2 regions of the Bradyrhizobium sp. CCBAU 11357 genome follow, and region 2 is predicted to be linked to the other one. Evidence: riboswitches for the same ligand, from Rfam matches in the RefSeq annotation. Region 2 holds a riboswitch; the other holds the start of a gene.
The links. Region 2 has a riboswitch for S-adenosylmethionine ahead of metX (homoserine O-acetyltransferase MetX). Riboswitches for the same ligand answer to the same signal wherever they lie in the genome.

Region 1: another riboswitch for S-adenosylmethionine. It lies ahead of XI05_RS14615 (O-succinylhomoserine sulfhydrylase); the one in region 2 lies ahead of metX (homoserine O-acetyltransferase MetX).

What each region holds. Positions count from the first base shown of each region.
Region 1 is NZ_LBJW01000095.1:90,623-101,100, reverse strand. It holds gene XI05_RS14630 (hypothetical protein) at 29-1,081, opposite strand; gene XI05_RS14625 (PAS domain-containing protein) at 1,187-1,600, opposite strand; gene XI05_RS14620 (2'-deoxycytidine 5'-triphosphate deaminase) at 1,833-2,969, opposite strand; SAM riboswitch at 3,050-3,129, shown strand; gene XI05_RS14615 (O-succinylhomoserine sulfhydrylase) at 3,206-4,393, shown strand; gene XI05_RS14610 (SGNH/GDSL hydrolase family protein) at 4,505-5,488, opposite strand; gene XI05_RS14605 (SGNH/GDSL hydrolase family protein) at 5,501-6,271, opposite strand; gene XI05_RS14600 (OpgC domain-containing protein) at 6,271-7,512, opposite strand; gene apaG (Co2+/Mg2+ efflux protein ApaG) at 7,708-8,100, shown strand; gene XI05_RS14590 (Hsp33 family molecular chaperone) at 8,271-9,278, opposite strand; gene argF (ornithine carbamoyltransferase) at 9,454-10,389, opposite strand; gene XI05_RS14580 (aspartate aminotransferase family protein) at 10,389-10,478, opposite strand, start outside.
Region 2 is NZ_LBJW01000107.1:102,330-112,807, forward strand. It holds gene XI05_RS25840 (AfsR/SARP family transcriptional regulator) at 1-121, opposite strand, end outside; gene clpB (ATP-dependent chaperone ClpB) at 546-3,185, opposite strand; gene XI05_RS25850 (MOSC domain-containing protein) at 3,425-4,213, shown strand; gene XI05_RS25855 (TIGR02594 family protein) at 4,331-4,990, opposite strand; gene XI05_RS25860 (alpha/beta fold hydrolase) at 5,206-6,069, shown strand; gene metW (methionine biosynthesis protein MetW) at 6,185-6,847, opposite strand; gene metX (homoserine O-acetyltransferase MetX) at 6,850-8,052, opposite strand; SAM riboswitch at 8,147-8,226, opposite strand; gene XI05_RS25875 (chorismate mutase) at 8,383-9,231, shown strand; gene hisC (histidinol-phosphate transaminase) at 9,265-10,362, shown strand; gene XI05_RS25885 (prephenate/arogenate dehydrogenase family protein) at 10,359-10,478, shown strand, end outside.

The DNA.
Region 1 (10,478 bases), on a different contig from region 2:
GGCGAGGTGAAGCCGCTGCGGCCGTCGCCTAACCAATGGTCCACACCAGCGGCGGACGGCCGCCTGCAGCGGCGCGCATCTGCACGCCGATATGCCGGCCGCAGCCTGCGGCGAGACCCTCGAACAATCCTTCCAGCACCTTGGCGCAGGCGCGGTGAGTGTCGGCGACGTCGTCCATCAGCTTCCAGCTCTGCTGCCGAATCTCGAACGTGCCTTCCGATTGTGTCATCTCGGCCGCATCATCCTGCGTGGCGAGCAGCGCGCTCAGGAAGGATGCGAACTCTCGCGCGCCGCCGCGCCCCATCGCCAGCGCCGCGGCAACCTCGTCGAAATATTGCATGCCGATCAGCTTGCCGGTGAGGTGCAGCAGATAGCCGGCATCCTCCGGGCCGAACAGCTGCACCATCACCGGCGCGGCGGTGCGGACATATTCCATTGCGTAGTTGCGATAGGCCTGTTCCAGCCGCGGTTTTGGCCAGCTCGCGACCGGCAATGCGGGCGCCGTCTTCGCATCGAACAGCGGCGCTTCCAGGTGCCGCGCGAACACCAGGCGCTGGTCGAGCTCGAGCGGGTGGTCGTACTGATGATAATAGCCTTCGAGCCCGTCCTGGCCGTCGACGCTCTGCTTGGTGCAGACGAAGCCGAGCCTGAGATCGCCGAGCGCAACGCCGTTGTTGGCGTGCCAGCCGCGCAGCATCGCGCGGGAGACTTCGCCCGGCACGCCGCAGATCGCGGTGCCCTTCCAGATCCAGCGTGGCGGCGGATAGCGGATCCAGGCCTTGCTGTCGCTCTCATACATGTATTCGACATGCACGCCGCCGATCCAGTTGGAGAGATAGTGATATTGCGCAGCAGCGACCGCCGGCGGCAGATGGTCGATCCCGAGCTTTTTGAGCCCCGGCAGGAAGCGCTCCTGCTGCTGGCGACGGAACACGCGGAAGACGAACTCGGCGGCATCCGCCGTGCCGCGCCGCGTGACGACGGTGAGGATGAGGCCGGTGAAATAGGCGTGATAGAGATCAGCGACTGCGCGCCAGCGCTTCCATTGCGATTCCTGCGCGAAGTCTGGTGCGGCGGTCATGTTCGCTCCCCGATCATGGTTTTGATCGAGTGTGTCACCGCGGCCGGTGACAGGCAACATGACCCGCGTGCAGGCCTCCCTGTACGGCGTTCCGTCAATTCCGCATCACGAATTTTGCGCCGCCTTGGCCGCCCGTTCGCGCTCGACGCGCTCCGTGACGTCGCGCGCCATCGCCACCGATCCCTGCACGGCACCATCTCTGTCCCGCACCAGCGCGAAGGTCATCTCGATGTAGAGCTTGCGCCCGCTCTTGTGCAGCGCGCGGGTCAGCGTCGGCCTGCCCGCAAGCTTCATGGTGCCGCTCGTGAGCGCGGCGTCGAAGGCTTTCCAGTGCGGGGCGCGCAGATGTTCGGGAATGATCAGATCGAGATTCTGCCCGAGCGCTTCGTCGGCGGTGAAGCCGAACAGCGCGGTCGACGCGCGATTCCAGCGCGTGATCGTGCCGGAGCGATCGGAATAGATCAGCGCGTCCGCGGCGTCGTTGATGATCTGTGCGTCGAGATCGGAGGGGTTTGTCATGTCGCCACCATCGCAAGCAGCCGGATTTCAGTTCGCTGACACACATTCGGTGTCATCGCCCGACTCGATCGGGCGATCCAGTACTCCGAGGCAGAAGTGATCAAATCGGGAGACCGCGGCGTACTGGATGCCCCGGTCCCGGCTCCGCTAGGCTACGCCGGGCCAGAAGGGTGCTCGGCCGGCGAAGCTTCAGCGAAGTCGGCAAGCCGGGGCATGACAGTAGAGTGTGTGGTCACACCCGAAAATGCTTCGATAGTTTGAGGCCTTGCGCCTGGTAGTTGGAACCGATGCGCTGGCCGTACATGGCGTCGGGGCGGGCGAGCATCTTCTCGTAGACGAGGCGGCCGACGATCTGGCCGTGCTCGAGGATGAACGGCACCTCGCGCGAGCGCACTTCGAGCACCGCACGGGCGCCCTGCCCTCCAGCGCCGGCATAGCCGAAGCCGGGATCGAAGAAGCCGGCATAGTGCACGCGGAATTCGCCGACCAGGGGATCGAACGGCACCATCTCCGCGGCGTAGTCGGGCGGCACCTGCACCGCTTCCTTGGAGGCGAGGATATAGAACTCACCGGGGTCGAGGATCAGGCTGCCGTCGGGGCGCGCCGAGATCGGCTCCCAGAAATCCTCCACCGCGTAGCCGGCGCGGCGGTCGACGTCGACGACGCCGGTGTGGCGCTTGGCGCGGTAGCCGACGAAGCCGCTCGCCTTCTCGCCCGACAGATCGACCGAGACGGCAACGCCGCCGGAGAGATCGGCATCGTCGATGTCGACGAGACGCTCGGCGGCATGCAGTGCATCGAGCTCGTCGGGATTGAGGATGGCATCGCCGGTGCGGAAGCGCACCTGGCTCAGACGCGAACCCTCGCGCACCAAGACCGGAAACGTCTTCGGACTGATCTCGGCATAGAGCGGGCCGTGATAGCCGGCGCCGATCATGTCGAAGCGGCGGGTGCCGTCGGCGATCACGCGGGTGAAGACGTCGAGCCGGCCGGTCGAGCTCTTCGGATTGGCGGCAGCGACGATCTCCGGCGGCAACGCGAGGCTTTCGAGCAGCGGCACGATGTAGACGCAATTGGTCTCGAGCACCGCGCCATCGGCGAGGCTGAACTCGTGCAGCTTCAACTCGTCGATGCGCTCGGCGACGGTGGCACCGGGACCGGGGAGGAAGCTGGCACGGACGCGATAGGCGATGTCGCCAAGGCGCAGATCGAGGCTCGCCGGCTGGATCTGGCTCTCGACGAAGTCGTAGGCGGGCAGGATGAGACCTTCTTCCGCCATCGCCGCGATCATGCGGTCGGGCAGGATACCATTGGCGTCGGCGGCGACCGTGAACGTCAACCGGGGGTCCTCATCAGGGGTCAAACGCATCCGGACATGCCGGAAATACAAGTCTTTTACGGCTATCCGATGGACGCCTTGACGGAAAGGGCATTGCGGAATATGAGCATCACTTATCCCGTGGTGATTTGAGCCGGCCGGCTTGCAGCCACGTTAAATAAGTCGCTAAACAGGCCGGGGACCTCTGTGATCCCGGCCCGTGGAGATATCCAGGCCGGTTTTTTTGTGACCGTTTTCGCCTCGACGGTCATGTCGGAGAGGGTCCTATGTCGAAGTCGTCTGCCACTTACCGCCCCGAAACCCGCCTGGTCCATTCCGGCACCCTTCGCTCGCAATATGGCGAGACGTCGGAGGCGCTGTTCCTGACGCAAGGCTATGTCTACGCCAGCGCGGAGGAGTGCGAGGCGCGGTTCAAGGGCGAGGATCCCGGCTTCATCTATTCGCGCTATTCCAACCCGACGATTGCGATGTTCGAGCGCCGCATGATCGAGCTCGAAGGCGCCGAGGCCGCGCGCTCGGCGGCGACCGGCATGGCGGCGGTGACGACCGCGATCCTGGCGCCGCTCAAGGCCGGCGATCACGTCGTCGCCTCCCGCGCGCTGTTCGGCTCGTGCCTCTACGTCGTCCAGGACCTGTTGCCGCGCTACGGCATCGAGACCACGCTGGTCGACGGGCTCGATCTCGATCAGTGGCAGCGCGCGCTCCGGCCCAACACCAAGACGTTCTTCCTGGAGAGCCCGACCAACCCGACGCTCGACGTGCTCGACATTCCCTCGATCGCCGAGATCGCGCACAAGGGTGGCGCGCGGCTCGTCGTCGACAACGTGTTTGCGACGCCGATCTGGCAGAGCCCGCTCGCACTCGGCGCCGACGTCGTCGTCTATTCCGCGACCAAGCACATCGACGGCCAGGGCCGCTGTCTCGGCGGCATCATCCTGTCCTCGGAAGCCTTCATCGCCGAGCACATCCACAATTTCATGCGCCAGACCGGCCCGTCGATCTCGCCGTTCAATGCCTGGGTCCTGCTCAAGGGTCTGGAGACGCTGGGCGTGCGCGTGCGCGCGCAGACCGACACGGCCGCGCGCATCGCCGAGGTGCTGGCGAGCCATCCCAAGATCTCGCGGCTGGTCTATCCCGGCCGCGCCGATCATCCGCAGGCGGCGCTGGTGAAGAAGCAGATGCGTGGCGGCTCGACGCTGGTCGGCTTCGAGGTGAAGGGCGGCAAGGCGGCGGCGTTCCGCGTGCTCAACGAATTGAAGCTTGCCAAGATCTCGAACAATCTCGGCGACGCCAAGAGCCTCGTCACGCATCCGGCGACCACGACGCATCAGCGCCTGAAGCCGGAAGACCGCGCCGCGCTCGGCATCAGCGAGGGTTTCATTCGCTTCTCGGCGGGGCTGGAGCACGCGGATGACCTGATCGAGGATCTCACCGCGGCGCTGGAGAAGGCGTGAGGGAAGCTTCGTAGGGTGGGCAAAGCGAAGCGTGCCCACGTTTCTCGACTACAATGACGAGATGGTGGGCACGGCGCTGCGCGCCTTTGCCCACCCTACGGCGATAACCTCTCACATCGGCCGATACGTTCTCACATCAGCGGGCACGTTCACCCCGAGCTTGATCTGGCCGACGGAGCGGATGATGTCGTCGCCGAGCAGCTGGGCGAAGCAGGCATAGCCCCAATCGTTCATGTGCAGGCCGTCGGCGATGACGAAGCTCTCGACGGGGATCGACTGGTTCTCGTGCCAGTCGCGCATCACCTCGAAGCGGGGGAAGATGCCGACCTTGCGCAGCTCGGCGACGTTGCCGAGCAGCTTGATCATCTTGCCGGCGCTCTCCTTGCGCTGGTTGACGGCCGGCGAATATTGCGGATCGACCAGCACGATGTCGGTGCCGCCGGCGGCCTGAATGCGGCTGATGCCGTCCTCGACCAGCTTGGCGGTGTCACTGGGATCGAGGTTGCGCAGCACGGCGTTGGTGCCGACCTGCCAGATCACGAGATCCGGATGCACGTCGATCACCTGCGTCTGCAGGCGCTTCATCATCTCGGGCGCATCCTCGCCGCCGACACCGGCATTGACGACCGTGATGTCGGCGGTCGGATAGTGACGCCGCAGCTGCGCGGCGAGGCGATTGGGGTAGTTGAACTCCGGCGAGCTCGCGCCGAAGCCCGCGGTCGACGAGGAGCCGAACGCGACGATGACGACGGGCTGGCCGGCGACGAGCTTGCTCGCGACATGCGGCAGGGAGCCCATCGCCTTGGAGCCGCCCTTCGGCGGCAGGCAAGGCACGCGGCTGAAGATGTCGGCGGCGGACTTCGCGACCTCCTTCACCTTGTCGATGGCGCGCGAGGTGACGCCGCGCGGCTCGGACGACCTCGCGGCGACGGTGGTCTGGGACGGCGCAGCGGGCGCGGGATCAGGTGACTGGGCGGGTGCGGGGGCAGGTTGCGCGGGCGTCTGCGCATGCGAGGCGGGCGTCAGCCACAACAGCGCCGCTGCTGCGGGCACGGCCAGCCATGACGTCAGGCAAAAAGGGCGGAGAGAACTCATTAACGCTAGACCTCAATTTTGCTGCTGGGCCGGCTCCAGGTGCGCAGCGTCAATCACGAACTGTGCCAACGCCCGGCCCAGGCAATCATGGACCTGCTTCGCCAGCTCAGGCCCGCGGGACGGGCTGAACAGGTCGAACTGGCCCTGCTCATTCCACTGCCGCATGATCGCGAAACGATCGAACAGCGGGATGTCGTGCTCCTGCGCAACGACGCGCATGTTGTCGAGAAAAGGCTGCGCCGAGATCATGGTCTCGGTGCGCGGGCTGTATTGCAAATTCATCAAGACGACGTCAGCCCCTGCCTTTTGCAGCGCAACAACCCCGTCGGTCACCGCGCCACGAAATTCGTCGGGATCGATGGATCGGATAGCATCCACGGTCCCGGTCTGCCAGATGACCAAAGTAGGCGTCTTTGCTTCCATCAGCTTAACGAAGCTGGACGCGGTCTCCTCTGCCGTTTTCTTGCTCTGTATTTCTACGGAGACGTGCACCACCTCGGACGGCGGCAGCTTCTCCTTGAGGATCGCCTCCATGCGCGCCGGATAGGAGCTGCCCTCCGAGGAGGGAATCGTGGTCGAGCGGCTGCCGATGACCAGGATATCGAGCGGCTTGCCGGCCTTGACCGCCTCGGCGACCTTGGGCAGCTGGCTTTCGCTGGTCAGCAGATAGGACGGCAATTCGCAGGCCGCAGGCACAGGGGACGCGGCGTCGCCCGCGCGCGCCGTGGGCGCGGCGAGGCCACCGCATAGCAGGATCAGGCTCAGGAGAACCTTCGCCTTCATCAGCCCCCTCCCGCCAGATCGGCGTTGCCGACGGCGTTTTTGGTTTTCGCACCGCTCTTGTCAGCCACACGCTTGTACCACGAAATGACCCAGGCAACCCCCCACATGATCAGGATTCCGGAGAGGCTAATCAACGCATGCATGGCCGGCCCGCCGGAGACTTCGGCGAGGACGAAATGGCCGGCAAAGGCCAGGAAGACGCCGAGGCAGAAGATCTCGAGCGAATGCTGGCCACATAGAATCAATGGTCGCAGCCAGCGCGATTTCAAGCCCGGCCAATCCCGGGGCAGGAAGCGCACGGTGAGCGCGGCCAGCGCCAGGAAATGCGTGAAGCGCAGCACGTCGAGGTCGGTCTTGTCGATCGGATACATCCACTGCTCGATCCGCTTCGGCATGAACTGGGACAGCTGCGGCACGTACCAGGTCAGCGTCACGTAGAACGCCGCGACGAGATAGGCGATCGAGATCCACATCGTCACGGGCGAGGCCAGGATGCGCGACATGCGACGCGCACCTCCGAGCGCGCACCATGCACCGAACACGAACAGCAATTGCCAGGCGAAAGGATTGAAGGCCCAGAAGCCGTTCGGATAAGCCGAGAGATAGAGATCGTACTCCCAGGTCACCGCGTAGAGCACGACCGAAAGCCCGAGCGTGACGTCCGGCCGCCATTTCATCGACCACAGGATCAGAGGCAGGGCCAGCATCAGCACGATGTAGAGCGGCAGCACGTCCATGTTGACGGGACGGAAGCGCAGCAGCAGCGCCTGCACGATGGTGACGTCGGGCTGCTTGAGGAAGTCCATGATGCCCATCTCTTCGGTGTAGAGCGGGTTCTCGAACCTGGTCGCCACATAGGAGATCTCGGCGAGAAAGATCGTGAACAGGAAGACGTGGGCGACGTAGATCTGCCAGACCCGGCGCAGGATGCGCGCGGTGGCGATGAGAACGCCGCTCTCCAGCATGGCCCGGCCATAGACGAAGGCAGCGGTGTAGCCGGAGATGAAGATGAAGATCTCGGTGGCGTCGCTGAGGCCGTAATTGCGGATCGTGAACCAGGTCAGCAGACTCGGCGGCAGATGGTCGATGAAGATCAGCCATAGCGCGAGTCCGCGGAACAGATCGAGCCGGAGCTCGCGCTCGCCGATGGCGGGCAGCGTGATGGCCGGCGCACGGGCGCGCGGCTTGGCCGCCGCAGTTCCTGCGATGGTCGATCCCGTCACTCGGTCGGCAATGGTCATCGGGGCCTGGAAACCGTTCCGCAAATCGCGACGTTGAAGCAGTGTAATGGTCCGGCTGTCGTCTCGCAAAGCGCCCGGATCACATAAGGGTGTCTCCCTCGCTGGTGTGCTTTTCCTCCAATTCTGGCGGGACGATGTCGCCAAAGCCGCCCGCGGGGTTTGGTTCCCGGGGCGGATTTCGCTATGATGGCAGTCATGTACCGCGCCGTGACCCGCCAGATCGAAGTGACCGTCGAGCCGAACTTTGTTCCGGAGCAATCGTCGGCCGACCGCTCGCGCTACTTCTGGTCCTACACCATCGTCATCACCAATTCGGGCGAGGAGACCGTGCAGCTCAAGACGCGGCACTGGATCATCACCGATGCCTCCGGCCGCCAGCAGGAGGTGAAGGGCGAGGGCGTGGTCGGCGAGCAGCCGATCCTCGCCCCCGGCGAGCGCTTCGAATACACCTCCGGCGTGCCGCTCTCGACCGCCTCCGGCTTCATGACCGGCCGCTATCAGATGGTCAGCGAAACCGGCGAGCGCTTCGAGATCGACGTGCCCACGTTTTCGCTCGACAGCCCGGACAACAAGCGGGTGTTGAACTAGGGGGTGGACTTCGGGTGCCGTAGGGTGGGCAAAGACGCAAAGCGTCGTGCCCACCAATCCGGTCATCGTGCACCCAACCTCGTCATTGCGAGCGCAGCGAAGCAATCCAGACTGCCACCGCGCAAAGACTCTGGATTGCTTCGCTTCGCTCGCAATGACGGAGGATAGGCTTACGCGTCCTCCGCGCCTGCCTCGTGCGGCGTGAACTGGTACACCGATGAGCAGAACTCGCAGGTGACGACGACCTTGTCGTCCTTGACCATGGCGGCGCGGTCGTCGGGCGAGAAGCTCTTGAGCATCGCGGCGACCGCATCGCGCGAGCAGGAGCACCGCGCCTCGAGCACCTGCGGATTGAACACGCGCACACCGCGCTCGTGGAAGAGGCGGTAGAGCAGCCGCTCGCCGGAGAGCTCGGGATCGATCAGCTCGACGTCTTCGACGGTTTCGATCAGCGAGCGCGCCTCGACCCAGGCATCGTCCTCGGTGACGCTGTGGACCTGGGCGCCGTCAGGGGCATCGCCGGGATGCAAGTCCGCCTGCCGCGCGCGCTCCGGCGCCTTCGGCAGAAACTGCATCAGCATGCCGCCGGCGCGCCAGCGATGCTTGCCGCCGTCGCTCGAGCGCCACTCCTCGCCGACCGCGAGGCGCACGCGCGTCGGGATCTGCTCGGAGCGCAGAAAATATTCATGAGCAGCATCTTCCAGGCTGCCGCCATCGAGCGCAACCAGGCCCTGGTAGCGGCTCATGTCGGGGCCCTGGTCGATGGTCATGGCGAGATGGCCGCGACCGAGCAGCGTGCCGGAATCTTTTGCCGTGCCCAGGCGCGAGGCATCAAACCGCGCATAGGCGCGCAGACGGTCCGGGGCCTTGTAGTCGACCACCAGGAACGACACCGGGCCATCGGTCTGGGCCTGAAGAATGAAGCGGCCCTCGAATTTCAACGCCGAGCCGAGCAGCGTGGTCAGCACGATGGCCTCGCCGAGCAGCTTGCCGACCGGCGCGGGATAATCGTGCTTGGTGAGGATGTCGTCGAGCGCAGGGCCAAGCCGCACCAGACGCCCGCGGACGTCGAGCGCGTCGACCTCGTAAGGCAGCACGGCGTCATCGACCGGAACCGATGATGGCGCGCGAACCGGGCCTTCAGGCCCGGTATTCATGTCAGGAGATTGGAAAACCATGGCGCATTATCTGGGGTCGATGGGCGGAAATGGAAGGGGAACGGCCGCATTCCGTCGTCCTCAGAACGACGGGCTGCGCAGCCCGGATGGAGCGCGCAGCGTAATCCGGGGAGATCGTTCCGCACGCTGAGAACCCCGGTTTTCGCTGCCGCTCCATCCGGGGGCTACAGAAAGGCTACTTCACCGCGTCGAAGCACCAGGCCAAGATGCCCTTCTGTGCATGCAGGCGGTTTTCGGCCTCGTCGAACACGACCGATTGCGGGCCGTCGATCACTTCATCCGTGACCTCCTCGCCGCGATGGGCCGGCAGGCAGTGCATGAACAATGCATCCGCCTTGGCCAGCGACATCAGCTTGGCATTGACCTGGTAGGGCTTGAGCACGTTGTGACGGTGCTCGCCCTCCTTGTCGCCCATCGACACCCAGGTGTCGGTGACGACGCAATCGGCGCCGCGCACCGCGGCCTCGGGATCGGTACCGACAACGATCGGCGCGCCCGTCGCCTTGATCCAGTCGCGCATGGCCTTTTTCGGTGCGAGCTCCGGCGGCGTTGCGACATTGAGCTGGAATTTGAAGCGCTCGGCGGCATGGGCCCAGGACGCCAGCACGTTGTTGTCGTCGCCGGTCCAGGCCACCGTCTTGCCCTCGATCGGGCCGCGATGCTCCTCATAGGTCATGAGGTCGGCCATCACCTGGCAGGGATGCGAACGCCGCGTCAGGCCGTTGATGACGGGCACCGTGGCGTTGGCCGCAAGCTCCAGCAGCGCATCGTGATTGAGGATGCGGATCATGATGGCGTCGACATAGCGCGACAGCACCCGCGCGGTGTCGGCGATGGTCTCGCCGCGGCCGAGCTGCATCTCGGCGCCGGTGAGCATGATCGCCTCGCCGCCGAGCTGACGCATGCCGACGTCGAACGAGACGCGGGTTCGCGTCGAGGGACGCTCGAAGATCATCGCCAGCGTCTTGCCTTCGAGCGGCCTGACCGGCTGCTGCGCCTTCTGCTTCGCCTTCATGGCGGAAGAGGCGGCGAGCATGCTCTTGAGCTCCGACAGCGGCAGCTCGTTGATGTCCAGGAAGTGCTTTGGAGCTTTGTTGGGCGTCGTGCTCATCAGCTTGCCGCCCGCTTGGTCTGACTGGAGGAGATCGCCGTGCAGGCGCGTTCGAGCCGGCCGACGCTGTCCTCGATCTCCGCTTCGGT
Region 2 (10,478 bases):
GCCAGATCGCGGAGTTCACGGCTCGGCGTCCTCTGTCCGTATCGAGCTCCGGCCAAAACAGGTCGATAAGTCGCTCGCGACGGTGCGGACGGTCCGGAAAGGTGAAAAGGAAGCCGGCCAATCTCCGTCCTGCTGGACCGAGATCCAACCAAATCTGCTCGTTACCGCGCGTAACCCGGCTGGCCCCCAGCAAACTAACGGTCAACACCGCCGCCCCTCCACGCAAAACACAACAAAAATTGCCTGTGGCGTTAAGTCATCGCAGCTCGAAATTGCGAGCTCAGTCTAAAATTGTCGGTTGCTCAAAGACTCGCGTGAAATCCTTGAGCACTCGACCGCGGGAATGCCGCGCCGACCGAGATGGAATTATGGCAACGGAGCCTATGGTTGTTCAACACCAATTTGCACCCTGAACGGATAACCGCAGTGCGTGTGGCTTTTCAACGACACAACACTGCATTGATACCCGGCCTCTCTTGCAAAAGCGAAAGCCCTCTCCGCGGCAGCGGAGAGGGCTCTGCAATATCCGAATGCCCGATCCAGGGTCAGTTCAGCTTCCGCTTCGGCACCGGCGTCTCGAACTGCGCAATCTCCGCGGTCTGCGGCGCCTTGCCGTTGAAGGTCAGCACGTTGCCTTCGGACGAAATCGCGACGTTGTCGCCGTCCCTGACGTCGCCGGCGAGGATCATCTCGGCGAGCGGGTCCTGGAGGTAGCGCTGGATCACCCGCTTCAGCGGCCTTGCGCCGTAGGCGGGATCCCAGCCCTTGGCAGCTAACCAGTCGCGGGCGGCGGCATCGAGGCTGAGCACGATCTTGCGATCGGTCAGGAGCTTCTGCAGACGTGCGAACTGGATCTCGACGATCCGGCCCATCTCGCTGCGCTGCAGACGGTGGAACAGGATGATCTCGTCGACGCGGTTGAGGAATTCGGGGCGGAAGTGCGCCCGCACCATTCCCATCACCTGCTCGCGCACGGCCGCGGTGTCCTCGCCCTCCGGCTGGTTCACCAGATATTCCGAACCGAGGTTGGAGGTCATGATGATCAGCGTGTTGCGGAAGTCGACGGTGCGGCCCTGGCCGTCGGTCAGGCGGCCGTCGTCGAGCACCTGCAACAGGACGTTGAAGACGTCGGGATGCGCCTTCTCGATCTCGTCGAACAGCACGACCTGGTAGGGCCGGCGCCGCACCGCTTCGGTGAGCGCACCGCCCTCGTCATAGCCGACATAGCCGGGAGGCGCGCCGATCAGCCGCGAGACCGAGTGCTTCTCCATGTATTCGGACATGTCGAGGCGGACCATCGCGGTCTCGTCGTTGAACAGGTATTCCGCGAGCGCCTTGGTCAGCTCGGTCTTGCCGACGCCGGTCGGGCCCAAGAACATGAACGAGCCGGTGGGGCGGTTCGGGTCCTGCAGGCCGGCGCGCGAGCGGCGCACGGCGGTTGCGACCGCACGCACGGCCTCGGCCTGGCCGACGACGCGCTTGCCGAGCTGCTCCTCCATCTTCAGGAGCTTCTCCTTCTCGCCTTCCAGCATCTTGTCGACAGGCACGCCGGTCCAGCGCGAGACCACCTGCGCGATGTGGTTGGCGGTGACCGCCTCCTCCATCATCTCGCCAGCGTTCTCCTTGGCCTCGATGTCCGCGAGCTGCTTCTCGAGCTGCGGGATCCGTCCATAGGCCAGCTCGCCGGCCTTCTGGAATTCGCCGCGGCGCTGCGCGTTGGCGAGCTCGACACGAAGTGCGTCGAGCTCGGCCTTCAGCTTCTGGGCGTCGGAGAGCTTGCTCTTCTCCGCGCTCCAGCGCGCCGTCAGCGCCGCCGACTTCTCCTCGAGCTCGGCGAGATCCTTCTCCAGGGTCTGGAGCCGGGACTTGGAGCCGGGATCGCTTTCCTTCTTCAGCGCCTCCTGCTCGATCTTGAGCCGGATGATCTCACGATCGAGCGAATCCAGCTCTTCCGGCTTGGAATCGACCTGCATCTTCAGCCGCGCCGCGGCCTCGTCCATGAGGTCGATCGCCTTGTCGGGCAGGAAGCGGTCGGTGATATAACGGTTGGACAGCGTCGTGGCGGCGACGAGCGCGGAATCGGTGATCCGGACGCCGTGATGCTGCTCGTACTTGTCCTTCAGCCCGCGCAGGATCGAGATGGTGTCCTCGACCGAGGGCTCGCTGACGAAGATCGGCTGGAAGCGCCGCGCCAGCGCGGCATCCTTCTCGACGTGCTTCTGGTACTCGTCGAGCGTGGTCGCGCCGATGCAGTGCAGCTCGCCGCGGGCGAGCGCGGGCTTGAGCAGGTTGGAGGCATCCATCGCGCCGTCGCCCTTGCCGGCGCCGATCAGCGTGTGCATCTCGTCGATGAACAGGATGAAGGTGCCCTCGCTCCCTGTCACTTCCTGCAGCACGGCCTTCAGCCGCTCCTCGAACTCGCCGCGGTATTTCGCGCCTGCGATCAGTGCGCCGAGGTCGAGCGAGAGCAGCTTCTTGTCCTTCAGGCTCTCCGGCACGTCGCCGTTGACGATACGCAGCGCGAGACCTTCGGCGATGGCGGTCTTGCCGACGCCGGGCTCGCCGATCAGGACGGGGTTGTTCTTGGTCCTACGCGAGAGCACCTGGATGGTGCGGCGGATCTCCTCGTCACGGCCGATGACCGGATCGAGCTTGCCGTCGCGCGCGGCCTGGGTCAGGTCGCGGGCATATTTCTTCAGGGCGTCATAGGCGTTCTCGGCGGTGGCAGAGTCGGCCGTGCGGCCCTTGCGCAGCGCCTCGATCGCCGCGTTGAGGTTTTGCGGCGTGACGCCGCCCTTATTGAGGATGGTGCCGGCCTCGCTGGTCTTCTCCAGCGTCAGCCCGAGCAAAAGCCGCTCGACGGTGACGAAGCTGTCGCCGGCCTTCTCGCCGGCCTTTTCGGCGGCATCGAAGGTGCGGGCCAGCTCGGGCGCGAGGTAGATCTGCCCGGCGCCGCCGCCGGAGACCTTCGGCACCTTGTTGAGGGCGTCCTCAGTCGCCTTCAGAATTGCACGGGAATTGCCGCCAGCGCGGTCGATCAGACCGGCGGCGAGCCCCTCATTGTCGTCCAGCAGGACCTTCAGCACGTGCAGGGTGGAGAACTGCTGGTGCCCCTCGCGCATCGCGAGCGACTGCGCGGACTGGATGAAGCCCCTGGAGCGTTCGGTATATTTCTCGATGTTCATCTTTTCTGTCCCTCGGCCTGCCCTCGGGGCCCTCTAAGGCACCCCAAACGGCATCTTCATTGGGTTTCCAATTACCGCATTGACGTTTCTCAACCGGTAACGGTCGTCTCTTGCCGGCGTTGCCGCCGGCCTGAGCCAGATGTGGGAAGCACGTTGCGGATGCGAAAGAGGCAACTTCACAATTTCGTGCGCACGGGGGCGGGCTTGGCGGTGGCAGGCCGAATCCCTTAAGTAGCGGCATGACAGCCAGCCATACCGCCGAGATCACCGGCCTCTACCGCTATCCCGTCAAGGGCCTGACGCCGGAACGCCTGCTGCGCGCCCCTTTGCGGGTGGGCCAGACGCTGCCGGCCGACCGCCGCTACGCCATCGAAAACGGCCCGAGCGGGTTCGACCCCGAGGCGCCCGAATGGCGGCCGAAAATCCAGTTTCTGATGCTGGCGCGCAATGAGCGGCTGGCCGCGCTCGACAGCCGGTTCGACGACCAAACCAACGTGCTGACCATCCGCAAGGACGGCCAGATCGTCGCCAGCGGCGATCTCGAGACCGCCACCGGGCGCGCCGCCATCGAGGCCTATTTCCGCGACAACTTCCAGCCCGAGTTGAAGGGCCCGCCCAAGGTTCTGTCCGGCCGCGACCACAGCTTCTCCGACGTCGCCCGCAAGGTCGTCTCCATCATCAATCTCGGCAGCGTCCGCGCCATCGAGACCATGCTCGGCGGCGTCGCCGTGCATCCGCTGCGCTTCCGCGCCAATCTCTACGTCAAGGGCTGGCCGGCCTGGTCGGAGCTCGACCTCGTCGGCCAGACGCTCGCGATCGGACAGGCCCGGCTGAAGGTGATCAAGCGCATCGTCCGCTGCCCGGCCACCAATGTCGACCCTGAGACCGCAAAGCGCGATCTCGAAATACCACCGACGCTCTCGCGCCATCTCGGCCACATGGACTGCGGCATCTATGCCGAGGTGATCGCCGATGGTGAGGTCGGCATCGGCGATGTCGTGGCGATGGAAGAGCCGAGACTGGTGTGAGCTTGCGCTGGCTCAACACGTTCCGTCATTGCGAGCGCAGCGAAGCAATCCAGAGATCTATCCGCTGAGACAGTCTGGATTGCTTCGTCGCTTCGCTCCTCGCAATGACGACGACTCTCAATTCGGCATCACGTAGGCATAGATCCGGCCGCGCGAGACCGGGGCTTCGCGGACGCGGTTGCCGTTGTTGCCGGAGATCATCATCGGATTGCCCTGCGCGTCGACGCCGGTGATGATTCCGACATGGCCGCCGCGGCCGCCGCGCGACATCACGGCGATGGCGCCGACCTGCGGACCGGAGATGCGCGTGCCGTAGCGCGCGAACGAGCTCGCCATGTCGGAGCCGGTGCCTCGATGGCCGGTATGCTCCAGCACCATGTTCATGAAGCGCGCACACCACAGGCTGCCGCGCCCGGTCGGATTGCCGCCGATATAGCGGCGCGCCTCGGACACGAGGCCCGATCCGCCACCGAAGCCGCCGCTTGCGACGAGCGCGTTGCCGGCCACGCCGCCATTGTTGGCGCTGGGATCGTAGCTCGCCTGGGTGTCGGCGAAACCGCTCGCCTGCAATTGCGCCGCGCTGCGCTCGAAGCGCGAGCCTCTCGCATGGTGGCGATGATAATGATGTCTGGCGTGGTGCACGTACACGTGCCGCTCTGCGCTATGACGATGATGCGGCCGCGCCGAGGCCGGAGAAACGAACGCGGCGACCGCCGCGAAGAGAAGCGCCAGCGCGACAACACAACGCAACAGGCGATACGCAAACAACTCAACCATTCTTCATCCCTAGTTGACACCCCCACTTCCCGCCGGCCCGTGCAACGACCGACATCCGTTTGGCCGTTAAGCCGCCCGATGTGGCGAGAAAAAGACGCGATGTCGGCGAATAGCTGCGATGATTTTGTGGTTGTGCTCGGCTGCTGCTGCCGCATTGCCGACAACAGCGTTAACTGCGATCCTGAAGCACGGCTTGAAACAGAGGGAAACGGTTAATGCCCCACGCCACGACCAGGGACGGCGTCCGCATTTATTTCGAGGAGGCGGGCCAGGGAACGCCGATCCTTTTTCTGCACGAGTTCGCGGCCGACTACACCAATTGGGGGCCGCAGATGCGCTACTTCTCGCGTGGCCATCGCTGCATCACCTATTCGGCGCGCGGCTACACGCCCTCGGACGTGCCTGACGGCGAGGTCTACACCTTCACGCATTTCTACACCGATGCGCTTGCCGTGCTCGATCATCTCGGCATCGAGCGCGCCCATCTCGTCGGCCTGTCGATGGGCGCCTATTCCTCGCTGCAGATCGGGTTGAACGCGCCGCAGCGCGCGCTGTCGATGACGCTGGCCGGCGTCGGCTCCGGCTCGGAGCTCGATAACCTGGAGGCCTGGCGCAAGCAGTGCCGCGCCGATGCCGAGCAGCTCGAGACGCTGGGCTCCGCCGAGGTCGCAAAAGTCACGCGCGAGGCGCCGAGCCGGATTCCGTTCCTGGTGAAGGACCCGCGCGGGCACGCCGATTTCTACGCCGCGCTGGCGCGGCACGATGCCAAGGGTTCGGCGCGCACGATGCGCGGATTCCAGGGCGGCCGTCCCTCGATCTACACGATGACGGAGGCGATCGCGAAGGCGGCAACGCCGGCGCTGATCATCTGCGGCGACGAGGACGATCCGTGCATCGGGCCGAGCCTGTTCCTGAAGAAGTATCTGCCCGCGGCGGGGCTGACGATGTTTCCGAAATCCGGCCACGTGCTCAATCTGGAGGAGCCCGCGCTGTTCAATGAGAATGTCGAGCGGTTCGTCACGCTGGTGGAAGCGGGGCGCTGGCCGGTGCGGGATCCGCGGTCGCTGGCGGCGCATTAGCTGTCATTCCGGGATGCGCCGAAGGCGCAGGCCCGGAATCCATCGGGCTGCAGGCGCTGTTGGACGATGGATTCCGGGCTCGATGCTTCGCATCGCCCCGGAATGACGACGGGGACTACTTCCCCCCGCCTCTGCTCAGCAAGAACACCGCCTGCTCGCCGAACATGTTCCACACCCACCAGGGCAGGTTCAGCGGCACCGGGCGGCCGTAGAGATCGAGCGCGACCGAGCGCTCCATCTTGACGTTGATCTCGTCGCAGAGCTGCACGAAATCCTTGATGGTGCAGAAATGGATGTTGGCGGTGTCGTACCAGGTCGCCGGCAGATTCTCCGTGCGCGGCATGTGGCCGCCGATCAGGAGCTGGAGCCGCATCTTCCAGAACCCGAAATTCGGGAACGAGACGATGGCGCGGCGGCCGATGCGCAGCAGATTCTCCAGCACGACCTTCGGCTGCCGCGTCGCCTGCAGCGTCTGCGACAGGATCACGTAGTCGAAGGCATCGTCGGGATAATTGACGAGATCGGTATCGGCATCGCCCTGCACCACCGCGAGCCCCTTGGCGACGCAGCGGTTGACGCCCTCGCGGGACAGCTCGATGCCGCGGCCGTCGATGCCGCGGGTCTCCAGCAGCTGAAGCAGATCGCCGTCGCCGCAGCCGACGTCGAGCACCTTCGAGCCCGGCTTGACCATTTCGGCGACCAGCAGATGATCGGCGCGAAACTGGCCCGACGGCGCGGCCGCAACGCCGTTCAGCGGCAGCACTTCCTGGACGGACATCGCTAGCGGTCCTCGAGGCTGAGCCCGCGGGCCTTGCCTGCCGATTGCAGGAAGGCGCGGGAGATGTCGAAAAATTCGGGCACGTCGAGCAGGAAGGCGTCGTGGCCGCGATCGGTCTCGATCTCGGCGAACGACACCCGCGCGCTCGAAGCATTCAGCGCGTGCACCAGCGCGCGCGATTCCGAGGTCGGGAACAGCCAGTCGCTGGTGAAGGAGACTACGCAGAAGCGGGTCTTGATGTCGGCGAAGGCCTTGGCCAGCACGCCGCCGTGATCGGCGGCGATGTCGAAATAGTCCATCGCGCGCGTCAGATAGAGATAGGAATTGGCGTCGAAGCGCTCGACGAAGGACGAGCCCTGGTAACGCAGATAGGATTCGACCTGGAAGTCGGCGTCAAACGAGAAGGTCGGCAGCTCGCGGTCCTGCATGCGCCGGCCGAACTTGCGATGCAGCGCCGCGTCCGAGAGATAGGTAATGTGCGCCGCCATCCTCGCCACCGCGAGCCCGCGATGCGGATGGATGCCCTGATCGGCATAGCCGCCACCGTGCCAGTCGGGGTCGGCCATCACGGCCTGGCGGCCGAGCTCGTGGAAGGCGATGTTCTGCGCCGAGTGCCGCGTCGCGCAGGCAATCGCCAGCGCGGAGTACACGCGCTCCGGATAGGCCGCGGTCCATTGCAGCACCTGCATGCCGCCCATCGAGCCGCCAACGACGGCAAACAGCGTGTCGATGCCGAGCCGGTCGATCAGCATCGCCTGCGCGCGCACCATGTCCGGAATGGTGATGACGGGGAAGTCCAGGCCCCAGACCTTGCCGGTGGCGGGATTGATCGAGGCCGGCCCGGTCGAGCCCATGCAGCCGCCGATCACGTTGGAGCAGATGATGAAGTAGTGCTTGGGATCGATGGGGCGGCCGGGGCCGACCAGCGTCTCCCACCAGCCGGGCTTGCCGGTGACGGGATGCACGTTGGCGACATGCTGGTCGCCGGTCAGCGCATGGCAGATCAGCACGGCATTGGAGCGATCGGCGTTGAGCTCGCCATAGGTCTGATAGGCGACCTGGAACGGCGAGAGATCGACGCCGCAATCGAGCCGCAGCGGCTGCTCGGAGCCGAAATGCGCAACCAGCGAGCTTGGATGGTCCACTTCGTGCGACCGCTCGTCGGCGCTGATCGCAGGACTTGGTATCGACTTGACGCTACCCATCTCGGACATCGACCTCGTTTGCGACTGGCTGCTCGACCGCGCCGCTGACATCAGGCCATGAAAAACCCGGCCTGAACGATAGGTTCGGCCGGGATCGGAAGCGTCCCCGGCCTGTTTAGCGAGTTTTTTAACGTGGCTGCAAGCCGGCCGGCTCAAATGACCACGGAACGGGCAAAAGCTACCGTCTTGGGCGGTTTTCGTCAAGTCGCGGCCCGGATCGGCCCAATTCGCCTCAGTCGCGTCGCCCGCAAAGCACGTCATTTCTCTTTGCTTTCGCCGCCACGACTGCCTAATCAGGACATCCCCCATCGGAACGATCGACGACCAGACATGTCCCAACGTCCGCCCGCGCCACCATCGCTGCAGGAACTGCGCAAGGAGATCGACGCGATCGACGAGGGCATGCATCGCCTCCTCATGCAGCGCGGCGACATCATCGACCGGCTGATCCAGGTGAAGCAGACCCAGGAGGTCGGCTCGGCGTTTCGGCCTGCGCGGGAGGCTTCCATGATGCGCGAGATCGTGCAGCGTCATCGCGGCATCCTGCCGCTCGACACGGTCGAGAGCATCTGGCGCGTCATCATCTCGACCTTCACCTATGTGCAGGCGCCGTTCTCCGTGCATGCCGACATCTCGGTGAGCGAACCGGCGATGCGCGATTCCGTGCGCTTCCATTTCGGCTTCACGGTGCCTTACGTCGCGCATTTCAGCGCGCAGGCCGCGGTCGAGGCGGTGGCGAAATCCAAGGGCGACCTGGCGCTGGTCTCGGCGACCTCCAGCCGCACGCCGTGGTGGCTGGAGCTGGAAGCCGACGGCGCGCCCAAGATCATCGCACGGATGCCATTCGTCGAGCGTGCCGACCATCCGGCCTCGCTGCCGGTGTTCGCGATCTCGCGCGTCGCCGACAGCGCCCTGGTGACAGAGGTCGAGACCTTCAGCGTGCGCGTCTCCGGATGGAACGCCGAGGTCGCCCGCGCGCTGTCGCCGCTCGCCGAGATCGTTGCGGTGCCCGATACCGCCTTCGACGGCGCGGCGCTGCTGGTCTCGGTCACCAGCGCGACCAGCATCGACAAAATCAGGGCTGCCCTGATCGAGGCGGGGGCCTCGGTTCGCTCTGTGGCCCTCGTCGGCAGCCACGCAACGCGCTATACGGTGCCCCCGACCGGGCCGAAATCGTAAATCGCGAGCCGCCCAGCCTATCCGGAGTCCAAGATGTCCCGCCCCGTGCCGAATCCCGGCATTCTCGATATTGCGCCCTACACGCCCGGCAAGAGCCCGGTGCCGGAGCCGGGCCGCAAGGTGTTCAAGCTCTCCGCCAACGAGACGCCGTTCGGGCCCTCGCCCAAGGCGATCGAAGCCTTCAAGCGCGTGGCGGATCATCTGGAAGACTATCCGGAAGGCACCTCGCGCGTGCTGCGCGAGGCGATCGGCCGCTCGTTCGGGCTCGATCCCAACCGCATCATCTGCGGCGCCGGGTCGGACGAGATTCTCAATCTGCTCGCGCACACCTATCTCAGCCAGGGCGACGAGGCGATCTCCACCACGCACGGCTTCTTGGTCTACCCGATCGCGACCATGGCGGTCGGCGCCAGGAACGTCATCGCCAAGGAGACCAACCTCACCGCCGACGTCGACGCCATCCTGAAGGCGGTGACGCCGAAGACGAAGCTGGTTTGGCTCGCCAACCCCAACAACCCGACCGGCACCTATCTGCCATTCGACGAGGTCAAGCGGCTGCGCGCCGGCCTGCCCTCGCACGTGCTGCTGGTGCTGGACGCCGCCTATTGCGATTACGTCTCGCGCAACGACTATGAGATGGGGATCGAGCTCGTCGCCACCACCGAGAACACGGTGGTGACGCACACCTTCTCCAAGATCCATGGCCTGGCTGCACTGCGCATCGGCTGGATGTTCGGGCCCGAGCACATCATCGACGCGGTCAACCGCATCCGCGGTCCCTTCAACGTGTCGACGCCGGCGATGTATGCCGCGGTCGCCGCGATCGAGGACACCGCGCATCAGGCGATGTCGAAGCAGTTCACCGAGACCTGGCGCAACTGGCTCACCGAGGAGATCGGCAAGCTCGGGCTGAAGGTGACGCCGAGCGTCGCCAATTTCGTGCTGATCCATTTCCCGACGGACAAGGGCAAGACCGCTGACGACGCCGACGCCTTCCTGACCAAGCGTGGACTCGTGCTGCGCGGCCTGAAAAACTACGGCCTGCCGCATGCGCTGCGCATGACGATCGGCACCGAGGAGGCCAACCGCCTCGTGGTCGACGGCTTGCGCGACTTCATGGGCGGCAAATGAGCGCGCAGGCGCACTTCCAGCGCGTTGCGCTGATCGGCTTCGGCCTGATCGGCGGCTCGATCGCGCGCGCTGCGAAGCTCCAGGGGCTGGCCGGTGAAATCGTCACCACCGCACGC